Regions from separate parts of the Pseudomonas medicaginis genome, predicted to be linked through region 2. Evidence: riboswitches for the same ligand, from Rfam matches in the RefSeq annotation. Region 2 holds a riboswitch; the other holds the start of a gene.
What was found. Region 2 has a riboswitch for cobalamin ahead of ACMTA2_RS12225 (CbtB domain-containing protein). Riboswitches for the same ligand answer to the same signal wherever they lie in the genome.
Positions count from the first base shown of each region.

Region 1: another riboswitch for cobalamin. It lies ahead of cobO (cob(I)yrinic acid a,c-diamide adenosyltransferase); the one in region 2 lies ahead of ACMTA2_RS12225 (CbtB domain-containing protein).

Region 1 is NZ_OZ221631.1:5,697,978-5,708,490, forward strand. Features, by position in the region: gene cobC (alpha-ribazole phosphatase family protein) at 1-374, opposite strand, end outside; gene cobT (nicotinate-nucleotide--dimethylbenzimidazole phosphoribosyltransferase) at 371-1,426, opposite strand; gene cobU (bifunctional adenosylcobinamide kinase/adenosylcobinamide-phosphate guanylyltransferase) at 1,423-1,944, opposite strand; gene ACMTA2_RS24935 (cobyric acid synthase) at 2,075-3,526, opposite strand; gene cobD (threonine-phosphate decarboxylase CobD) at 3,523-4,515, opposite strand; gene cbiB (adenosylcobinamide-phosphate synthase CbiB) at 4,508-5,416, opposite strand; gene bluB (5,6-dimethylbenzimidazole synthase) at 5,413-6,063, opposite strand; gene ACMTA2_RS24955 (cobyrinic acid a,c-diamide synthase CobB) at 6,060-7,436, opposite strand; gene cobO (cob(I)yrinic acid a,c-diamide adenosyltransferase) at 7,448-8,059, opposite strand; cobalamin riboswitch at 8,154-8,362, opposite strand; gene ACMTA2_RS24965 (hypothetical protein) at 8,522-9,106, shown strand; gene ACMTA2_RS24970 (PQQ-dependent sugar dehydrogenase) at 9,224-10,513, shown strand, end outside.
Region 2 is NZ_OZ221631.1:2,744,553-2,755,065, reverse strand. Features, by position in the region: gene ACMTA2_RS12240 (magnesium chelatase ATPase subunit I) at 1-889, opposite strand, end outside; gene cobN (cobaltochelatase subunit CobN) at 1,097-4,870, opposite strand; gene cobW (cobalamin biosynthesis protein CobW) at 4,874-5,938, opposite strand; cobalamin riboswitch at 6,038-6,252, opposite strand; cobalamin riboswitch at 6,462-6,684, shown strand; gene ACMTA2_RS12225 (CbtB domain-containing protein) at 6,786-6,974, shown strand; gene ACMTA2_RS12220 (CbtA family protein) at 6,986-7,681, shown strand; gene ACMTA2_RS12215 (cobalamin biosynthesis protein) at 7,678-8,082, shown strand; gene cobM (precorrin-4 C(11)-methyltransferase) at 8,159-8,905, shown strand; gene nfuA (Fe-S biogenesis protein NfuA) at 9,027-9,611, opposite strand; gene ACMTA2_RS12200 (fatty acid cis/trans isomerase) at 9,727-10,513, opposite strand, start outside.

The DNA.
Region 1 (10,513 bases), 3.0 Mb from region 2:
CGGCTGGAAAACACCAGCACCGGCTCACCATCGGGGGGCGTGAAGCCGTAGGGGTCGGCCCAGAATCGGCCCAGGGCGTCGGCATCGGTGTCCATCAACGCCGCCGCGCTGCGCCCTTCCCAGGCGCCGAAATGCAGTTCCTGCAAGTCCTTATCCAATTGCACCGGCACGCCGAGGCGGGCACCGAGCTGCTCGGCGAAACGGGCGCAACGTTGCAGCGGCGAACTCACTAGCCGATCCCACGGGCCGCCCGTGTCGACCGCCGCATGCATCTGCGCCCAGCCCTTGGCGGTCAGGGCGTCGTCGAGGCTGCCGCGCAGGCCGCCGCCCAACTCGGTTTCGCCATGGCGCAGCAGGTCCAGGCGCAAGGTCATGCCGGACGGTCCGCCACGGCCGCTTCGGCAAACGTCGCCATCTGCCCGTGCAGGTCACAGGCCAGGCGCAACAACGGCACCGCCAACGCCGCGCCACTGCCCTCACCCAGGCGCAGGCCGAGGTCGAGCAGCGGTTCGGCGCCGAGGGTTTCCAGCACATGGCGATGTCCGGGCTCGGCGCCGCGATGGCTGAACAGCAGCCATGGCCGGCACTCAGGGTTCAAGCGCACCGCCACCAACGCGGCGACGCTGCAAATGAACCCGTCCACCAGCACGGCGACGCCCTGCTGGGCGCAGGCCAGGTACGCACCGGCCAGGGCGGCGATTTCAAAACCGCCGAGGTTGAACAGGGTCTGCAACGGGTCGTTGCACTGGGCCGCGTGCAACGCCAGGGCACGTTCGATCACCTGGGCCTTGCGATTGACACCGGCCACGTCCAACCCCGTGCCCGGGCCGACCAGGTGCGCCACCGGGCAATCGAGCAAGGCGCAAGCCAGGGCACTGGCGGCCGTGGTGTTGCCGATGCCCATTTCACCGCCGATGAACAACTGGCTGCCAGCGGCGACGGCCCGTAACACGCTGTCGCGTCCGGCCTGCAACGCCAGCTCGCCCTGGGCCACGGTCATGGCCGGCCCCTGGACGAAGTTCGCCGTGCCGGGCCCGACGCGCAGATGACGCACACCGGGCAAGTCCAGCGTCGGCGTTACGGTGCCCAGGTCCACCACTTCCAGCGCCGCCCCCAACTGCCGCGCCAGGACGCTGATCGCCGCGCCGCCGCTGACGAAGTTGAGCAGCATCTGCCCGGTGACGGCCTGGGGAAACGCCGACACACCTTCGGCCACCACGCCATGGTCACCGGCGAAAATCGCGATCGACACGGCCTCCAGCCTCGGCTTGACCTGCCCTTGCAGCCCTGCCAATTGCACCGCAACCGTTTCCAGTTGCCCGAGGGAGCCGGCCGGCTTGGTCAATTGTTGCTGACGCGCCGCGGCCTGTTCCAGGGCCTGGGTGTCGAGGGGCTTACACGGGTCCAGCCACCAGCGGTGATTCATAACGCACTACCTTTGAGAGTCAGGGGCAGGCCGGCGACGGTCAGCACGACGCGCTGACAACGTTCGGCCAGGGCTTGATGCAGCCAACCGGCTTCATCGACATAACGGCGAGTCAACTCGCCCAGCGGCACGACACCCATGCCGGTTTCGTTGCTGACAAAAATGATTTCACCGGGCAGCGCGGCCAGGCTGTCCAGCAAGGCTTCGCGCTCGGCATTCAATGATTCGGGGGCGTCGAGCATCAGCAGGTTGGTCAGCCACAGAGTCAGGCAATCCACCAGCAGGCAGCGGCCAGGCGCGGCGTGTTCTCGCAGCACTCGGGCCAGGGCCACGGGCTCTTCCACCAGCGCCCATTCGGCCGGGCGCCGGGCACGGTGCTGGGCGACACGGGCGTTCATCTCGCCGTCCAGGGGTTGGCTGGTGGCGATGTAGGTCACGGGCAACTGGCTGTCGGCGGCGAGTTTTTCTGCCAGGCGGCTTTTGCCGGAGCGGGCGCCGCCCAGGATGAGTTGGAGCATGGTGCATTACCTTCAAAATTGGTGCCGTGGCGGCTGGCCTCATCGCGAGCAAGCTCGCTCCCACAGGAGATTGTGAACACCGTCCCATTGTGGGAGCGAGCTTGCTCGCGATGGGGGCCTCACAATCACCCTAGATCCCACAGAGTTCACGCAACACCCCAACATCCAGATGCCGCTCCACCAGGTCCGCCAGGCGCTCGATGTCCCGCTCGCGCAACCCGTGGTAATCCACCGCCTGTACATCCAGCAACCCCGCCCAGCGCAACAACGCGCAGCTAGCTTCGGGGGACTCGAACAACCCATGCAGGTAGGTAGCAAAAATCTGCCCATCCGGACTCCGGGCACCATCGCAACGGCCATCATCCAACTGCACAGCCGGGTGTTCCAACGCTGGGCCTGTGGTCACGCCCGCATGGATCTCGTACCCACCGACCTCGGCCTCTTCCAGCGCCAGTCGCCCACGCACATTGCGCAATTGCTTCTCGTGTTCCAGGGTCGTTTCAAAATCCAGCAGCCCCAGCCCGGCACTGGAGCCGGCGGCGCCTTCGAGCCCCAACGGATCGTGGACCTGCTCGCCAAGCATCTGCAAACCGCCGCAAATGCCCAGCAGCTTGCCGCCGTAGCGCAGGTGTCGCTGCAACGCGGTTTCCCAGCCGTTGGCGCGCAGGTAGGCCAGGTCGCTGCGCACGCTTTTCGAGCCCGGCAGGATGATCAGGTCGGCCGGCGGGATCGCCTGGCCGGGGCCGATGAATTGCAGGTCGACCTGCGGGTGCAGGCGCAGCGGATCGAAGTCGGTGTGATTGCTGATGCGTGGCAGCACCGGCACCACCACCTTGAGCACCTGTTCGGCCTTGTCGGCCTGGCGCTGGTCGAGGCCGTCCTCGGCTTCCAGGTGCAGGTCCATCACGTAGGGCAACACCCCCACCACCGGTTTGCCGGTACGCGCCTCCAGCCAGTCCAGCCCCGGTTGCAGCAAAGCGATGTCGCCGCGAAAGCGGTTGATGACGAAGCCCTTGACCCGCGCCTGTTCGCTGGGGGACAGCAACTCCAGGGTGCCCACCAGATGAGCAAACACCCCGCCACGATTGATATCGGCGATCAGCAGCACCGGGCAGTCCACCGCCTCGGCAAAGCCCATGTTGGCGATGTCACCGGCGCGCAGGTTGATCTCGGCTGGGGACCCGGCGCCTTCCACCATCACCACCGGATAGGCCGCGCTCAAGCGCGCGTGGGAAGCCAGCACCGCCTGCATCGCGATGGCCTTGTAATCGTGGTAGGCCACGGCGTTCATGCTGGTGACGGCGCGGCCATGGATGATCACCTGGGCGCCGGTGTCGCTGTTGGGCTTGAGCAGCACCGGGTTCATGTCGGTGTGCGGCTCAAGGCCGGCGGCCTGGGCCTGCACCGCCTGGGCCCGACCGATCTCGCCGCCGTCGGCCGTCACCGCGCTGTTGAGCGCCATGTTCTGCGGCTTGAACGGCACCACGCTGACGCCCTGGCGCCGGACCCACCGGCACAACGCCGTGACCAGGGTACTTTTGCCAGCATCGGACGTGGTGCCTTGCACCATCAACGTGGTCATGGAGTGTCCTTGGCGTAGGCCTCGAAGGCGTGTTCGAGGCGCAGGAATTCGCTGTCGTCGGCCGGCAGCCCGAAGCGCAGGCTGCTGGTGGTCACGAACAGGCGCAGGAGAATGCCGCGATGGGCCATGAAATCGTGAAGCCCTTGGGCGTGTTCGGTCACCAACCATTGGAAGAGTCCGCAGCCGCCCTGAGGCTTGAAGCCGTGCCGCTCGAGCAACAACGCCAAGCGTTGGCTGGTGGCTTCGCAGCGTTGGCGCTGGTACACCTGGGCAGCGCTGTCCAGCAGGCACGCCTGGCCCAGCACCCGGGTCGGCCCGCTGACGACCCAGGGTCCGACTTGTTCGGCGAGCAACCTGAGCAAGCGGCGCTCGGCCAATACAAAGCCCAGGCGAACCCCGGCCAGACCAAAGAACTTGCCGAACGAACGCAAGACGATCAGCCCGACCAGATGGGTGTGCGCGGCCAGGCTCAGCGCCGGCGTGACGTCCATGAAGGCCTCATCCACCACCAGCCAGCCCCCGCGCTGGGCCAGGCGAGCATGCCAGTCCAGCAAGCGCTCGGGCGCCAGGCTCAGGCCCGTGGGGTTGTTCGGATTGACCACCACCAGCACGTCGAGGCTGTCGAGGAAGAAATCCACTTCCGTTTCCAACACTTCGCGCACGATATAGCCACTGCGGCGCCAGGCTTCGGCGTGCTCGGCGTAACACGGCGACAAGACGCCGACCTTGCCGCTGCGACGCAGGCGCGGCAACAGTTGGATGGCCATCTGCGAACCGGCCACCGGCAGCACGTCCAATGCGCCGTAGTAATCGCAGGCGGCCTGTTCCAAGCCGTCATCGGTTTCCGGCAGGCGCGCCCAGGCCCGCAAGGGGATCGCCGGGACGTCGAACGGCCAAGGCGCGAGGCCACTGGACAAATCGAGCCAATCGGCCTCGGCAATGCCGTATTGCCGGGCCGCGTTGCGCAAGCGTCCGCCGTGCTCAAGCATAAAACTCAGCTCCCAGGCAGAGAATCAGCAACCACAACCATACGCCGCGCTGGACCAATTGCCAGCCGCGATCAATGGAATCGGCACTCGCCGGCACGCCTTCACCCAACGGCGGACGCTGGTGCAGTTCGCCGTGGTAAACCGCCGCCCCGCCCAGTTCGACCCCCAGCGCACCGGCCCCGGCGGCCATCACCGGCCCGGCGTTGGGGCTGTCCCAGGTGGGCCCCTGGCGGCGCCAGCACTTGAGGGCCAGGCGGGTCTTGCCGAGCAGCGCGTAGGTCAACGCCACCAGGCGCGCCGGAATGTAGTTGAGCCCATCATCGATCTTGGCGGCGGCCCAGCCGAAGCGCTCGAAGCGTTCGTTGCGATAGCCCCACATGGCGTCGAGGGTATTGCTCAACCGGTACAACACCACACCGGGCGCGCCGGCCACGGCGAACCAGAACAGCGCGGCGAACACCGCGTCGCTGCCGTTTTCCAGGACCGATTCGGTGGCGGCGCGGGCCACGGCGGTTTCGTCCAGCTCGCGGGTTTCGCGGCTGACCAGGTAGCCGACGCGCTGGCGCGCCTGGTCAAGATCGCCGCTGCGCAACGCCTGGGCCACCGGTTCGACGTGCTCACCGAGGCTGCGCAGGCCGAGGGCACAGTACAACGCCAGGATCTCCACCAACCAGCCCACCATCGGCGCCCACGACAGGGCCGTGGCCAGCAGCGTCAGCGGCACCACGGCGATCACCCACGCCGTCACCCCGTGGCTGCGCCAGCCGCGTCCGCCGGCGTTGAAGCGTTGTTCGATGCGATCGGCAAAGCCGCCGAATGCCACCAGCGGATGCCAGCGCCGGGGCTCGCCCCACAGCGCATCCAGCGCCACTGCGGCGGCACTGAGCAACGCCACACTCATGGGCTCACTCCCCAACGGTTTTCATACAACAGTTCATTGAGCGGACGCGGTTGCGCCCAACCTTCCAGGGCGAGCATCGGCGCCGGGTAAAAACCTTCGACCGGGCCCAGGCAGAGGATCGCCAGCGGCTTGGCCCCGGCGGGCAGGCCCAGCAGGTCGGCCAGGGCCTGGGGTTCGAACAGCGATACCCAGCCCATCCCCAGCCCCTCGGCGCGGGAGGCCAGCCACAGGTTCTGGATGGCGCAGGACAGCGAGGCCAGGTCCATTTCCGGCAAGGTCCGGCGACCGAAGATGTGCCGCTCGCGGTCATCCATCAACGCCGCCACCAACACCTCGGCGCAATCGTTGATGCCTTCGACCTTGAGCGTCATGAACGCATCGCTGCGCTCACCCAAGGCCTCGGCGGTGCGGATGCGCTCCTGTTCCACCAACCGGTGGATATCGCTGCGCAAGGCGCGATCGCTGATGCGGATGAACCGCCAGGGTTGCATCAGACCGACGCTGGGCGCCTGGTGCGCAGCCTCCAGCAACCGACGCAACAGAGCCGGCTCCACCGTACCACCGCTGAAATGGCGCATGTCACGGCGCTCGGCGATGGCGCGGTAGATGGCCTCGCGTTCGGCCTGGGAGAAAGTGTTGTCGGTCATGGCCTCTTCGCGAGCAAGCCCGCTCCCACAGGGTTCAGGTGATCAAATGTGGGAGCGGGCTTGCTCGCGAAGGCGGCCTCAAGGCCAGGCGCAAACAGCCCGGCGATCGCTCGCGGATTCGACGGGAAATAAAAGTGCACATAGGAAGCCGTCATCCGCCCCTGCCGGAAAACCGCCTCCGCCCCGCGCCCACCATTGGGACTGTGCCCACGGGCAATCGGCTCAAGCTCCGTGCTGGTCAACGAATGATGGTAAGTGTGCCCACGCAGGGTGCCTTCCGGCAGCTCCACCGATTGCAGCGCCAGGGCCGCCAGGCGTTTTTGCATCTGCGCCTCACCGGCCAGCAAACCCAGCAGTTCGGCACGGGTGCCGTCGACGTCTGTCAATGAATCCAGCAGATACAGCATGCCGCCACACTCGGCGAGCAATGGCTTGTCGGCTGCATGGTGAGCCCGGATCGCTGCCAGCATCGGGGCATTCTCAGCTAACGCAACGTGATGCAGCTCGGGGTAACCGCCGGGCAGGTACAGACTGTCAGCCTCAGGCAGTTCGGTGTCATGGATCGGCGAAAAAAAGCGCAACTGCGCACCCATGGCCCGCAGCAGATCGAGACTGGCGCCGTAGGTGAAGGCAAACGCCTCGTCGCGGGCAACGGCGATGCGCACACCCTCGAGCAACGGCTCGGGATTGATCACCTCAGGGGCCGCGAATTCGACGGCAGGCGGCAGCGCGACTTCGCAGCTGCCGGCCAAGGCATCGGCCGCCGCGTCGAGGCGCAGGTCGAGGTCGTTCAACTCACTGGCCTGGACCAACCCGAGATGACGGCTGGGCAGCTCGATCCCGGTCTCCCGGGACAGCGCGCCGTACCAACGCAAGCCTTCGGTCAGGCTGCCTTCGAGCAATTGCGCGTGGCGCAAGGTGCCGACCCGGTTGGCCAAGACCCCGGCGAACGGCAGGTCCGGTTGATAGCGGGCCAGGCCCAGGGCCAGGGCGCCGAAGGTCTGGGCCATGGCCGTGCCGTCGATCACCGCCAGCACCGGCACGCCAAAATGCCGCGCCAGGTCGGCGCTGGACGGGGTGCCGTCGAACAGCCCCATCACCCCTTCGATCAGGATCAGGTCCGCTTCGGCGGCGGCTTCCCACAACAGCCGGCGGCTTTCCTGCTCGCCGACCATCCACATGTCCAATTGATAGACCGGCGCGCCGCTGGCCCGCTCCAGGATCATCGGGTCGAGGAAGTCCGGGCCGCACTTGAAGACGCGCACCTTGCGTCCCTGGTTGCGATGCAACCGGGCCAGCGCTGCGGTGACGGTGGTCTTGCCTTGGCCCGAGGCCGGCGCTGCGATCAGCACCGCCGGACAGTGGCGGGTCATGGCAGCATCGCTCACAGTTCGACGCCTTTCTGTGCCTTGATACCCGCCTGGAATGCGTGCTTGATCATGCCCATTTCAGTCACGGTGTCGGCCAGCTCAATCAGTTCGGGCTTAGCGCCGCGACCGGTCACCACCACGTGTTGCATCGGCGGACGGGCCTGCAGATCGCTCAGCACCTGATCGAGGTCGAGGTAGCCGTGCTTGAGGGCGATATTCAATTCGTCGAGCACCACCAGGCCGATGGACGGATCACTGAGCAATTGCCGCGAGACGGCCCAGGCCGCTTCGGCGGCGGCGATGTCGCGCTGGCGGTCCTGGGTTTCCCAGGTGAAGCCTTCACCCATGACATGAAAACGCACTTGCTCCGGGAAACGGCGGAAAAACAATTCTTCACCGGTGCTGTTACGACCCTTGATGAACTGCACCACGCCGCATTGCATGCCATGGCCCATGGACCGGGCCAGCATGCCGAACGCCGAGCTGCTCTTGCCCTTGCCGTTACCGGTCAGCACCAGCAACAAACCGCATTCGTTCGGCGAGTTGGCGATGCGTTCGTCGATCACGGCTTTCTTGCGCAGCATGCGCGCCAGGTGGCGCTCATCGCGATCAGACGTATCGGTCATGAGGGAGTCGGTCATGGGGGCTCTCCGTTGGGATTGGATAACGGCGGGCGGGCACAAAAAAGGACGGCAACAAGCCTGGCATCGCCCACCGTGATGCCGTTGGATGGATCAGGCCGGTCTCCGGGCTCATGAGCGGCACAATGCCGGTCTGTGCGCCTTCCCATGTCTGCGACACAGTGGCTTGAGCACAGCGTTGACTCATTTACCGTTGCGGGGGCAGCGCCGGGTTCGTATGCACTCACCGGCTTCCCTGTTTCACTCTGTCGGCCACGGCCACAGAGCACCTGAAACAAGCGGCGAAGGTTAGAGGGTTGGGGGTGGAGCGTCAATTAAAGCCGCCACGGCTTATGTACCGAACATTGGCCCGGATCAATAAAGTGACGTCAATCTTGTGCCACGCTGCGGCAAGTGATATCAAATAGGCATCACGACCCGATATCACAAGAACAAGAGGGCAAAAACATGCAAGGCATGCTCATCAGCAATCCAAAGCTGGAATTCCTGCGTCCGGTACTGGAACGCTGGTTTGATTGCATCGACCGCTACAATGCCGTGCGCGGCGATAATGACACGCCCTATTGGTTCGATGAACGGGCCAACCTTGGCTTGCTCTCGGCCGCCGCCTGGATGGCAGAGATGGTGACGCTGCAGAACGCGCCGACTCGCAAGCAGAATGAAGAAGGCGAACGTAACGTCAGCGCCGATCTGTTTATCGCCAGCACCGAGGAACGCGCCTTCATCCAGGCCACCCAACGCTGGCCCAAGGTCAACAACCTGAACCTGACCCAGCCACTGTCGGAAGCCACCAGCGATGCCAAGCGCATCAGCTACGCCAGCGACCTGAAGCTGGGCTGCCTGTTCGTCTCGCCGCAAAAAGCCCAGCAAAGCGCCACACCCGAAGAACTGCAGGACATGATCGACGACCTGCAGAAGGAAAACACCTGCGCCGTGGCCTGGTACTTCCCTTACGCCTATCGCAAGCTGCGCAACGAAGCCGGGCAGTACCACCCTGGCATCGCGGTGCTGTTCAAACAGGCCCATGGTTGATTCATTGCACACAAGAAGCTGTGGGAACCTGCCTGGCTGACTGGCCTACCCACAGTTGAACCATCGCGCGTCTACGCTTCTCTATGAATAACCACATGCATTCATAGGGAAGCCAGCATGCTCAAGCCACCCCACCTTCTGATCGTCGCCCTTGCCACCGGGCTTGTCGCTTGTGGCGAGTCTTCCACCCTGCAAGTCTCCGATGGCACCGGCCCCGCGCCAAAACTGCCTGAACCGAACAAGACCCTGATCCCCACCGTCAACATCGCCGAAGCCATCGGCTGGCCGGAGGGGGCCAAGCCGACCGCGGCCCCGGGCCTGCAAGTGGGGGCGTTCGCCGAAGGGCTGGACCATCCGCGCTGGCTCTATGTGTTGCCCAATGGCGATGTGCTGGTAGCCGAAACCAACGCCCCGCCCAAGCCGGACGACGCCAAGGGCATTCGTGGCTGGGTGATGAAAAAGGTCATGGGCCGCGCCGGAGCCGGGGTGCCCAGCCCCAATCGCATCACGTTGTTGCGCGACACCGATCACGACGGCGTTGCCGAAACCCGTACGGTGTTCCTGGAAAACCTCAACTCGCCCTTCGGCATGACCCTGATCGGCAATGACCTGTACGTGGCCGATACCGACCGACTGATCCGCTTCCCCTACAAGGATGGCGACACGCAAATCAAGGCCCAGCCGACCAAAGTCGTCGATCTGCCCGGTGGCACCCTCAACCACCACTGGACCAAAAACGTGATTGCCAGCCGTGACGGCAGCAAGCTGTACGTCACCACCGGCTCGAACAGCAACGTTGCGGAAAATGGCATGGAGGCCGAAGAAGGTCGCGCCGCCATCTGGGAAGTGGACCGTGCCAGCGGCAATCACCGGATCTTCGCCTCGGGCCTGCGCAACCCCAACGGCTTGGCCTGGGAGCCCCGCAGCGGCGCGCTGTGGACAGCGGTCAACGAGCGGGATGAGATCGGCAGCGACCTGGTGCCGGACTACATCACCTCGGTCAAGGACGGCGCCTTTTATGGCTGGCCCTATAGCTATTACGGGCAGAACGTCGATACCCGGGTCGAACCCCAGAACCCGGCCCTGGTGGCCAAGGCCATCGCTCCGGACTACGCCGTGGGGCCCCACACGGCATCATTGGGCCTGACCTTCGCCGAGGGCAGCACCTTGCCCGCACCGTTTACCGAAGGGGCTTTCGTCGGCCAGCACGGCTCCTGGAACCGTAAGCCCCACAGTGGCTATAAGGTGATTTTCGTACCGTTCAATGGCGGCAAACCGGTGGGGCAACCGGTGGATGTGCTGACCGGGTTCCTCGATGCGGACGAGAAAGCCCAGGGCCGGCCGGTGGGCGTGGTGATTGATAAACAAGGCGGGCTTTTGGTGGCCGATGACGTGGGGAACAAGATC
Region 2 (10,513 bases):
CCGTTCCCGTCGGTGCCTGGGACGGTGCCGGTGCCGACTGCCCACGCCGTCGGTGACGCAAGGCAAATTCGGCGACCGCATCGATGTCTTCATCGGCAATCGCCCCGGCGCCGCGCCAGGCCGCATGGGCCCGGGCCGCCCGCAGCCAGACCAGGTCGGCGCGCAAGCCATCGACCCCGGCGGCAAAACAACGCTCGGTGATCTGCGCCAGCGCCGCGTCGTCCAGGGCGATGCCGGCCAAGCGGTCACGCGCCTGTTGGCAACGTTCGCGCAACTGCTGCTGGGTCGCCTCCCACTGCCCGCAGAACGCCAGCGGATCGCTGTCGAAATCCAGGCGCCGCCGAATGATCTGGCCCCGTTCAGCTGGTGCGGTGTGACCGTCGAGGGCGACGTTCAGACCGAAGCGGTCGAGCAACTGCGGGCGCAGCTCACCCTCTTCCGGGTTCATGGTGCCGATCAGCACAAAGCGCGCCGGATGCCGATGGGAAATGCCGTCACGTTCGATCAGGTTGGTGCCACTGGCGGCCACATCGAGCAGCAGATCCACCAGGTGATCGGGCAGCAGGTTCACTTCGTCGACATAGAGCACGCCACCGTCAGCCTTGGCCAGCACTCCGGGGGAGAACTGCGCGCGCCCTTCCCCCAGCGCCGCGTCCAGGTCCAGGGTGCCCACCAGCCGCTCTTCGGTGGCACCGAGGGGCAAGGTGACGAATTGACCGCTGGCCAGCAGGTCCGCCAGGCCCCGGGCCAACGTGGATTTGGCGATGCCCCGCGGCCCTTCGATCAGCACACCGCCAATTTTCGGGTCAATGGCGGCCAGGCACAGGGCCAGTTTCAGGTCATCGGCGCCGACCACGGCGGAGAGCGGGAAATGGGGGGTGTCGGTCATGGTGAATTCTCGGGAGTGGTCGGTAAGCTCAGTGTGTACACAGTCTTTGTGGCGAGGGGATTTATCCCGCTGGGCTGCGCAGCAGCCCCAAAATATCACCGTGGTAAAACTGGCACACCGAGGTGGGCTGATAGGGGATCGCTTTGCGATCCAACGAGGATAAATCCCCTCGCCACAGGTTCTGCACATGCCTGCTGATTGTGCACATCAGCCATCTTCCTCAATGTCGAGCAACAGATTCTCCAGCGCCTCGCGGTATTCGCCCGGCGCCTGCCACATGCCCCGCTGCTGCGCCTCGAGCATGCGCTCGGTCATGTCCCGCAGGGCATCAGGGTTGTGCTGGCGGACGAAATCCCGCGTGTCCGGGTCGAGCAGGTAGGCATCGGCCAGCAAGGCGTACTGGTGATCGTCGATCAACCGGGTGGTGGCGTCGAAGGCGAACAGGTTGTCCACCGTCGCCGCCAGTTCGAACGCGCCTTTATAGCCGTGACGCTTCACGCCGTCGATCCACTTCGGATTCGCTGCGCGGGAACGGATGACGCGGTTGAGCTCTTCCTTCAGGGTACGGATCTTGGGCAAATCTGGCTGGCTGTGATCGCCATGGTAACTGGCCGCCGCATCACCACTGAGGGTCTCGACCGCCGCCAGCATGCCGCCCTGGAACTGGTAGTAATCGTTGGAATCGAGCAGGTCGTGCTCGCGGTTGTCCTGGTTCTGCAATACGGCCTGCACTTGGCTCAAGCGCCGGGAAAACTGTTCCTGGGCGGCGGTGCCTTCATCGCTGGCACCGTAGGCGTAGCCGCCCCAGTTCAGGTAAACCTCGGCCAGATCCTCGCGGCTCTGCCACAAGCGACCGTCGATCGCGCCCTGCACGCCTGCACCATAGGCACCGGGCTTGGCGCCGAAGACCCGCCAGCCGGCCTGGCGCGCCGCCGCATCCGCTTCAAGCCCCGACGCCAGCAAGGCGTCGCGCTCGCTGCGCACCTTGGCCGCCAAGGGGTTCAGGTCGTCCGGCTCATCGAGGGCGGCTACGGCCTGCACGGCGGCATCGAACAAGCGGATCAGGTTGGCAAAGGCATCCCGGAAGAACCCGGACACGCGCAACGTGACGTCGACCCGAGGCCGGTCCAGCAGGCTCAGCGGCAAGATCTCGAAGTCATCGACCCGCTGGCTGCCGGTGGCCCACACCGGACGCACGCCCATCAACGCCATGGCCTGGGCGATGTCGTCACCACCGGTGCGCATGGTGGCGGTGCCCCACACCGACAGGCCGAGCTGACGCAGGTGGTCACCGTGGTCCTGCAAGTGCCGCTCAAGAATCAGGTTCGCCGACTGGAAACCGATGCGCCATGCCGTGGTGGTGGGCAGGTTGCGCACGTCCACCGAGAAGAAGTTGCGCCCGGTGGGCAACACGTCGAGGCGCCCGCGACTCGGCGCACCGCTGGGGCCGGCAGGCACGAAGCGCCCGTTCAGGGCATCGAGCAAGCCGCGCATTTCCGCCGGGCCGCAAGCGTCCAGCCGCGGAGCCACGATGGATCGCAGGTTTTCAATGATGCTGCCCACCACCTCCCAACCCGGCGCGTCGAGCTGCTCCACTGCACCATCCAGCGCCTGCTCGATCAACTGTGCCGCGAACAGCTCCAGGCGCTCGCGGGTATCACCGGCGGTACGCCAAGGTTCGGCGCTGACCTGACGCAACGCCTCGGGACGGTCGCCAGCCCAGGGATCGGCCAAGGCACAGTCCAGCGGATCGAAACCCAGCCCGAACGCCTTGGCCAGCGCCCGCAACAGGCTCGACTGCGCGCCTTTGCCGTCGCCCCGGGGAATGCGCAGCAACGCCAGCAACGTGTCGATGCGCAACCGCCCGCTGGGCGACTCGCCAAAAATGTGCAGGCCGTCGCGGATCTGCGACTCCTTCAAGTCGCACAGGTAGGTGTCCAGGCGTGGCAGCCAGATCGCCGCGTCGGCCTCGCTGTCGAGGGCGACATCCAGTTGCAGCTCGCGGTCGATGTGGGTTTCGCGCACCAGGTCGAGAATATCCCGCTGCAACTCCCGGGCGCGGCGCGGATCGAGTAATTGCGCGTCGTAATACTCATCCGCCAACAACTCGAGGTGACGCAACGGCCCATAGGTTTCGGCCCGGGTCAGGGGCGGCATCAAGTGGTCGATGATGACCGCCTGGGTGCGACGCTTGGCCTGGGCGCCCTCACCCGGGTCGTTGACGATGAACGGATAGATATTCGGCAGCGGCCCCAACAGCACGTCCGGCCAGCAGTTTTCCGAGAGCCCGACGCCCTTGCCCGGCAGCCATTCAAGGTTGCCGTGCTTGCCGACGTGAATCACCCCGTGGACGCCGTAGGTGTGACGCAGCCAGAAATAAAACGCCAGGTAACTGTGGGGCGGCACCAGGTCCGGGTCGTGGTACACCGCACTCGGGTCGACCTGGTAACCCCGCGCCGGCTGGATGCCGACGAACGTCAGGCCCAGGCGCAGGCCGGCGACCATCAAGCGTCCCTCGCGGAACATCGGATCCCGCTCGGGCGAGCCCCAGCGCGCCAGCACCGCTTGGCGATTGGCTTCGGGCAGTGCGTCGAACAAGGCCTGGTACTCGGCAAGGGCCAGGCTCTGGTGACAGGGACGCAAGTCGAGGCTGTCCAGGTCGTTACTGACCCCGCCGAGCAATTGCTGGATCAACGCAGTGCCGCTCGCCGGCAGTTCAGCCGGCAATGGATAGCCTTCAACCTGCAGGGTCTGCAAGATATTCAAGGCCGCTGCCGGGGTGTCCAGACCCACACCGTTGCCGATGCGTCCGTCGCGGGTCGGGTAGTTGGCGAGGATCAGCGCCACACGCTTTTGGGCATTGGGCAAACGCGCCAGGGTGGTCCAGCGTCGGGCCAGCTCGGCGACAAAGTCCATGCGTTCGGGCGTGGCGCGGTAGCAGACCACATCGCTCTGGCTGCGCTCGCTGCGCCAGGCCAGGTCCTTGAAACTGATCGGGCGGCTGATGATCCGGCCGTCCAGTTCCGGCAAGGCAATGTGCATTGCCAGGTCCCGCGGGCCCAGGCCCTGCTCGCTGGCACGCCAGCCAGGTTCGTTGTCCTGGGCGCAAATGGCCTGGATCACCGGGATGTTGCGGCGAAACGGCCGCAAGTGCGGGGCTTCAGGGCTGGATTGAGCGAAGCCGGTGGTGTTGAGGATGACCCCTGCCTCCACCTCGTCCAGCCAGTCCTCTACCTGCGCAAGGCAAGCCGGCTCCTTCAGACTCGCCACGGCAATCGGCAACGGATTGAGCCCGGCGGCGTGCAGGCGCTGGCAAAACACGTCGATGAACGCGGTGTTCGCCGCTTGCAGGTGGGAGCGATAAAACAGCACCGCCGCCACCGGCTGCCCGACGCTCCAATCGGTTTGCCAATCGCCAAGGCTGGCGCTGGTTTTCAGCGGGTGATAGATCGCCGTGCGTGGCAGGGCCTGTGGCTCGGCCCACGGATAATCGCGGCCGAACCATTGACTGCCGAGGTTGTGAAACAGGTCCAGGGCATTGCCCAGGCCGCCCTGGCGCAAGAACTGCCAGAGCCGGTCGCGGTCCGCGGCGGCCACGTTGCTCAGGTCACTGAGTTCCGGGTCCGGTCGATCGTCCCCCGGCACCAGGATCAACTTCACTCCGCGCCCGGCCAACGCCATCAGCCGTTCGATGCCGTAGCGCCAATAGCCGATACCGCCGTGCAGCGACAGCAGGATGACCTTGGCGTGGCGCAGCACGTCTTCGAAATACAGGTCCACCGAGGCGTGGTTCTGCACCTGCATCGGATTGGCCAGGCGAAACTCCGGGTAGTCGTCCGGTAACTGCCGCGCCGCTTCGGCCAGCAGCGCCAGGCTGGAGTCGCCGCTGCACAGGATCACCAGTTCGGCGGGGGTTTGCCCCAGGTCGGCAATGTTGTCATCCGACACGAAACCGCCGGGCTGGGTCCTGAGCAGGTGCATGGCTCAGGCGCTGAGGGCGGCGCGCAACTGCGCTTCGAGCAGTGCGGCATCGAGCGCCTGGCCGATCAGCACCAGGCGGGTGACCCGCGCTTCCCCGGCGCCCCACTGGCGGTCGAAATGCTTGTCGAAACGCGTGCCGACGCCCTGGATCAAAAGGCGCATCGGCTTGTTCGGGATCGCCGCGAAACCCTTGACTCGCAGTACGCCGTGCTGGACCACCAGTTGCGTCAGTGCGTCGAGCAACAGGCTTTCGTCGGCCTGGGGCAATTCGATGGAAATGGAATCGAAGGCGTCATGATCGTGGTCATCATCGTCGCCATCGTGGTGGTGATCGTGATGGCTGTGGCGGCCGTCGATGTGTTCTTCGGAACCGGCCCCCAGGCCGATCAGCACATCCAGCGGCAGGCGACCGCTGCTGGCTTCGATGACCTTGACTGCCGGTGGCAGCTCTTCGGCGACTTCCAGGCGAACTTTGGCCAGGTCTTCTGGGCTGATCAGGTCGGCCTTGTTGAGGATCACCAGGTCGGCGCTCGCCAGTTGGTCGGCGAACAGTTCGTGCAGCGGCGATTCGTGGTCCAGGTTCGGGTCGAGTTTGCGCATGGCATCGACCTGGTCGGGGAAAGCAGCAAAGGTGCCAGCGGCCACGGCCGGGCTGTCGACCACGGTGATCACCGCATCGACGGTGCAGGCGCTGCGGATTTCCGGCCATTGGAAGGCCTGGACCAGCGGCTTGGGCAGGGCCAGGCCAGAGGTTTCGATGAGGATGTGGTCGAGGTCGCCACGCCGGGCCACCAGTTCGCGCATCACCGGGAAGAACTCTTCCTGCACCGTGCAGCACAGGCAGCCGTTGGCCAGTTCATAGACGCGGCCGTTGGCTTCCTCTTCGGTGCAGCCGATGGAGCACTGCTTGAGGATCTCGCCGTCGATGCCCAGCTCGCCGAATTCGTTGACGATCACGGCGATACGGCGGCCCTGGGCGTTGTCGAGCATGTGCCGCAGCAAGGTGGTCTTACCCGAGCCGAGGAAACCGGTGACGATGGTGACAGGGAGTTTGGCCAGTGTTTTCATCGGATGCCCTTTGGCAAGGTGGCGGGCAAACGGGACGACAACCGCTGGCACAGGCGTGCGCGGAAGATTTCGCCACCGGATCACCCCGCCCGGTTGTAGTGAAAAATCTGTCTCGAGGCAGGTCTCCTGGCTGACGGCGGGCCAATCTTTCGACTGGCAATTGCTGCGCCTTCCCGTGCGCCTTGCGTAAAAAGGCATGCACAGTGGCCTTGCAGAAACCTCACCGTTCACAGTTGCGGGGGCAGCCGCGGCTTTGACCGCGTTCCCTTCTTAGCTTCGGCGCAGGCCGAAGAACCTCGAAGGCGCAAGGCTACGCAGGGTGTGGGGGCGGGTCAATCTCCGCAAGTAAGTTCTGCGGTGTCCTTGCTACCGCCATCGCGAGCAAGCTCGCTCCCACATTGGATCTGCATTGGTCTTGAATTTTGGGCCCGGCGCAAATCCTTGTGTGGGAGCGAGCTTGCTCGCGATTGGGCAGCGCAGCGGCCCTCTCTCCGCATTGACGCCCGCCCCCCGCCCATGCTCTCCTGTGCGCCTAGTTACGGGTGCCCTTCACAGGGTGAAACGGGAAACCGGTGAATCGTGTGCTTTACTCCAAGGCCACGTCAGTCCGGTGCTGCCCCCGCAACGGTAAGCGAGCGAAGCGTCTGAACCACTGTGTCCCAGGACATGGGAAGGTGACGCTTGCAGGCCAGGCGCAAGCCCCGCCCCTCGCGAGCCCGGAGACCGGCCCATGACTCATGCATCAACAAACCCGCGGTGGGCGGGCGCTGTTCGAACCTTGGCGGGCTTTCGCCCGGGGTCTCATCGCGCTCGCTTCCCCCGCGGAACAAAATCAGAGGGAAGCGCCATGTCGACCATCAGCAGCACCGCCCGCACCGCCAGCAGCAGCACCACCTTGAGCCAACGCCTGAGCGCCGCGATCCTGGCGTCGATCCTGGGTGCGGGGCTGGTCTATTTCGCTGGCTTTTCCCACATCGAAGCGGTGCACAACGCCGCCCACGACACCCGCCACAGCGCCGCCTTCCCCTGCCATTGAGAACTGACGACATGATCAAGCGTATTGTGCAGACCGCCGGTTTCAGCGGCTTGCTGGCCGCCCTGCTGCTGACCCTGTTGCAGAGTTTCTGGGTATCGCCGCTGATTCTCCAGGCGGAAACCTTCGAGAAGGCTCCGGCGGCCGAGGTCCATGAACATGCCGACGGCGTTGCTCACACTCACGACGCCGAAGCGTGGGAGCCGGAAGATGGCTGGCAGCGCGTGCTGTCCACCACTGGCGGCAACCTGGTGGTCGCCGTGGGGTTTGCCCTGATGCTGGCGGGCTTGTACACCTTGCGCACACCGACGCGCACTGCCCAGGGCCTGCTCTGGGGCCTGGCCGGTTATGCCACGTTTGTCCTGGCGCCGACCCTCGGCCTGCCCCCGGAACTGCCCGGCACCGCGGCGGCCGACCTGGCCCAGCGGCAGATGTGGTGGATCGGCACCGCGGCATCCACGGCGGTGGGCATCGCCCTGGTCGCCTTTGGTCGGCATTGGCTGCTGAAACTGCTGGGCGTGGCGACGTTGCTGGTGCCCCACGTCATCGGAGCGCCGCAACCCGAAGTCCACTCGATGCTGGCGCCCGAAGCACTTGAGAGCCAGTTCAAGATCGCCTCGCAGGTGACCAACGTCGCATTCTGGCTGGCCCTGGGCCTGATCAGCGCCTGGCTGTTTCGCCGTGACGGCCAGGCCCACCACGACGCATGAGCAACAGGCCGATGCTGGTGGTCGGCCTGGGCTGCCAGCGTGGTTGTCCGGCCGGCACGCTGCGGGCCTTGCTCGAACAGACGTTGCGGGCCCATGGCATCGAGCTTCACCAGGTACGAGCCCTGGCCAGTATCGACCTCAAGCGTGACGAGCCCGGGCTGCTGGAACTGGCCGGGCAACTGGCCCTGCCGCTGACCTGCTTCAGTGCCCGACAGTTGGCCGGCTACGAACAACGGCTCAGCCACCGCTCCGAGATCGCTTTCGAGCGAACCGGCTGCTACGGCATCGCCGAAAGCGCCGCCCTGGCCATGGCCGACCAGTTGGGCACGATGGCCGCGACGCTGTTGATTACTCGCCAAACAGGCCCCAAGAGCACGTTGGCATTGGCGGTCGTGGCGTAAATCCCGATAATCGTCGCCCAGGATCATGAGCGATCTTCATCTGGCGGCGCTCACCCACCTTTCACAGGAGCCGGTCATGACCGTGTACTTCATCGGCGCCGGCCCCGGCGACCCGGACCTCATCACAGTCAAAGGCCAGCGATTGATCCGCCAATGCGCGGTGATCATCTACGCCGGCTCGCTGGTGCCGACCGCCGTTCTTGAAGGCCATCGCGCCGAGCAGGTGATCAACAGCGCCGAGTTGCATCTGGAACAAATCATCGAATTGATCAGGAACGCCCATTCCAAGGGCCAGGACGTGGCCCGGGTGCATTCTGGCGATCCAAGCCTGTACGGCGCCATCGGCGAGCAGATTCGTTGCCTGCGGGAACTGGACATTCCTTTCGAGATCATCCCGGGCGTGACTGCAACCTCAGCCTGCGCCGCCCTGCTGGGCGCCGAACTGACCCTGCCGGACATCTCCCAGAGCCTGATCCTCACCCGTTACGCCGATAAATCCCCGATGCCCGCTGGGGAGGAACTGGGCAGCCTGGCGCAGCACGGGGCGACCATGGCGATTCACCTGGGGGTCAACCACCTGGAAAAAATCGTCAGCGAACTGCTGCCCCACTACGGCGCCGACTGCCCGATTGCGGTGATCCACCGGGCGACGTGGCCGGATCAGGATTGGGTGATGGGGACGCTGGCAGATATTGCCGAGAAGGTGCAGGCCAAGGGTTTCCGCCGAACGGCGCTGATCCTGGTGGGAAGGGTGCTGGGCAATGATGTGTTCAGCGCGTCGTCGCTGTACCGCGCCGGGCATGCGCATCTCTATCGGCCCTGACACAATCGGCAGAGCCAACTTGGGAACCCCTGTGGGCACAGGCTGACGACTGAAACTAGTGTGGCGAGGGAGCTTGCTCCCTCGCCACACGCCGTTTCTTTCTATCCGCAGCGAACACCTATCAGTAGTAGGCGTTTTCTTTCTGCGTGTGGTCGGTCACGTCGCGTACGCCCTTGAGCTCCGGGATACGCTCGAGCAAGGTGCGCTCGATGCCTTCCTTCAAGGTCACGTCCGCCTGGCCGCAGCCCTGGCAGCCGCCGCCGAACTGGAGCACGGCGATGCCGTCTTCCACCACGTCGATCAACGAAACCTGGCCGCCGTGGCTGGCCAACCCCGGGTTGATCTCGGTTTGCAGGTAATAATTGATACGCTCGTTGACCGGGCTGTCGGCATTGACCATCGGCACCTTGGCGTTCGGTGCCTTGATGGTCAGCTGGCCGCCCATGCGGTCGGTGGCGTAATCGACGACCGCATCGTCCAGGAAGGCTTCGCTGAACGAGTCGATGTACGCGGTGAAGCTCTTGAGCCCCAACGCGGTGTCTTCGGGTTTTTCTTCCCCCGGCTTGCAGTAGGCAATGCACGTCTCTGCGTACTGGGTGCCGGGCTGGGTGATGAAGATGCGGATTCCGATGCCTGGGGTGTTCTGCTTGGACAGCAGGTCGGCCAGGTAATCGTGGGCGGCATCGGTAATGGTAATAGCGGTCATGGAAACTCCTCGCAGGCTTGCCGGCAGTTTACGCCAATCATCGCGCCGGACAAAGTCCTAGTATTTTTGTCAGGAAAGCATCCGACGGCACGGAGTTTGCCGCCGGACCTGTCGATCAGAGGTTCTGGTAGCGATTCATATCGAGCACACCGCTTTCCACAGGCTCCGTCTCCTGGATGTACTGGCTCAGGTCATGGAAGTAATGCCAGAACTGCGGATGACTGCGACGAATGCCCCAGCGATCGACGATCCGCTCGAACGCCGGCGCATCCTGGGCACTTTCCATTGCCTCGACGAACGCCGGCACTTGCCCGGCCGGAATGTTGAACATGAAGTTCGGATAGCTGCTGAGCACGCCCGGGTAGACCGTGAGCGTGTCCAGCCCCGGCTGGTAGCGCGCCTCCTCGCCCAGCAGGAACGCCACGTTGCTGTGGGCGCGGTTGCGCAACAGGCTGTAGACCTCTCGGTGACCGCTGGCGGTTTCGATGCGCAGCAGGGTCGCTTCCGGAAGTTGGTCGATTACCTTGAGCCCCGCCGCCGGGCGCGACACCAGTCGGCTGAGGGCCTGCTCGGCGTTTTGCAGTGTCGAATCGATGTTCGGGCGCGAGCAGTAGGCCCCGTCGCAACGGTTGATCGGATCGGGGTGCGCATTCAGATCGCCATAACGGGCCAGCAACTGCTGGGTGAAATCACGCTTGGGGTCACGTTCGTCAAGCTTGAGAGCGGTCGGTTTGTCATCGTCGATGGCCTCGTAATCGAGCCACATCTTGAATTTGCCGCCGGCCTGGTACCAGTCGTCAAGGTAGCCCTCCCGGGAGTCGGCCGGCATCAGGCGCAGGAAGTTCTGCTCCGCCCCATTGCGGATCAAATCGAAATACAGCCGGGTCTGGGCCTGGTGGGAC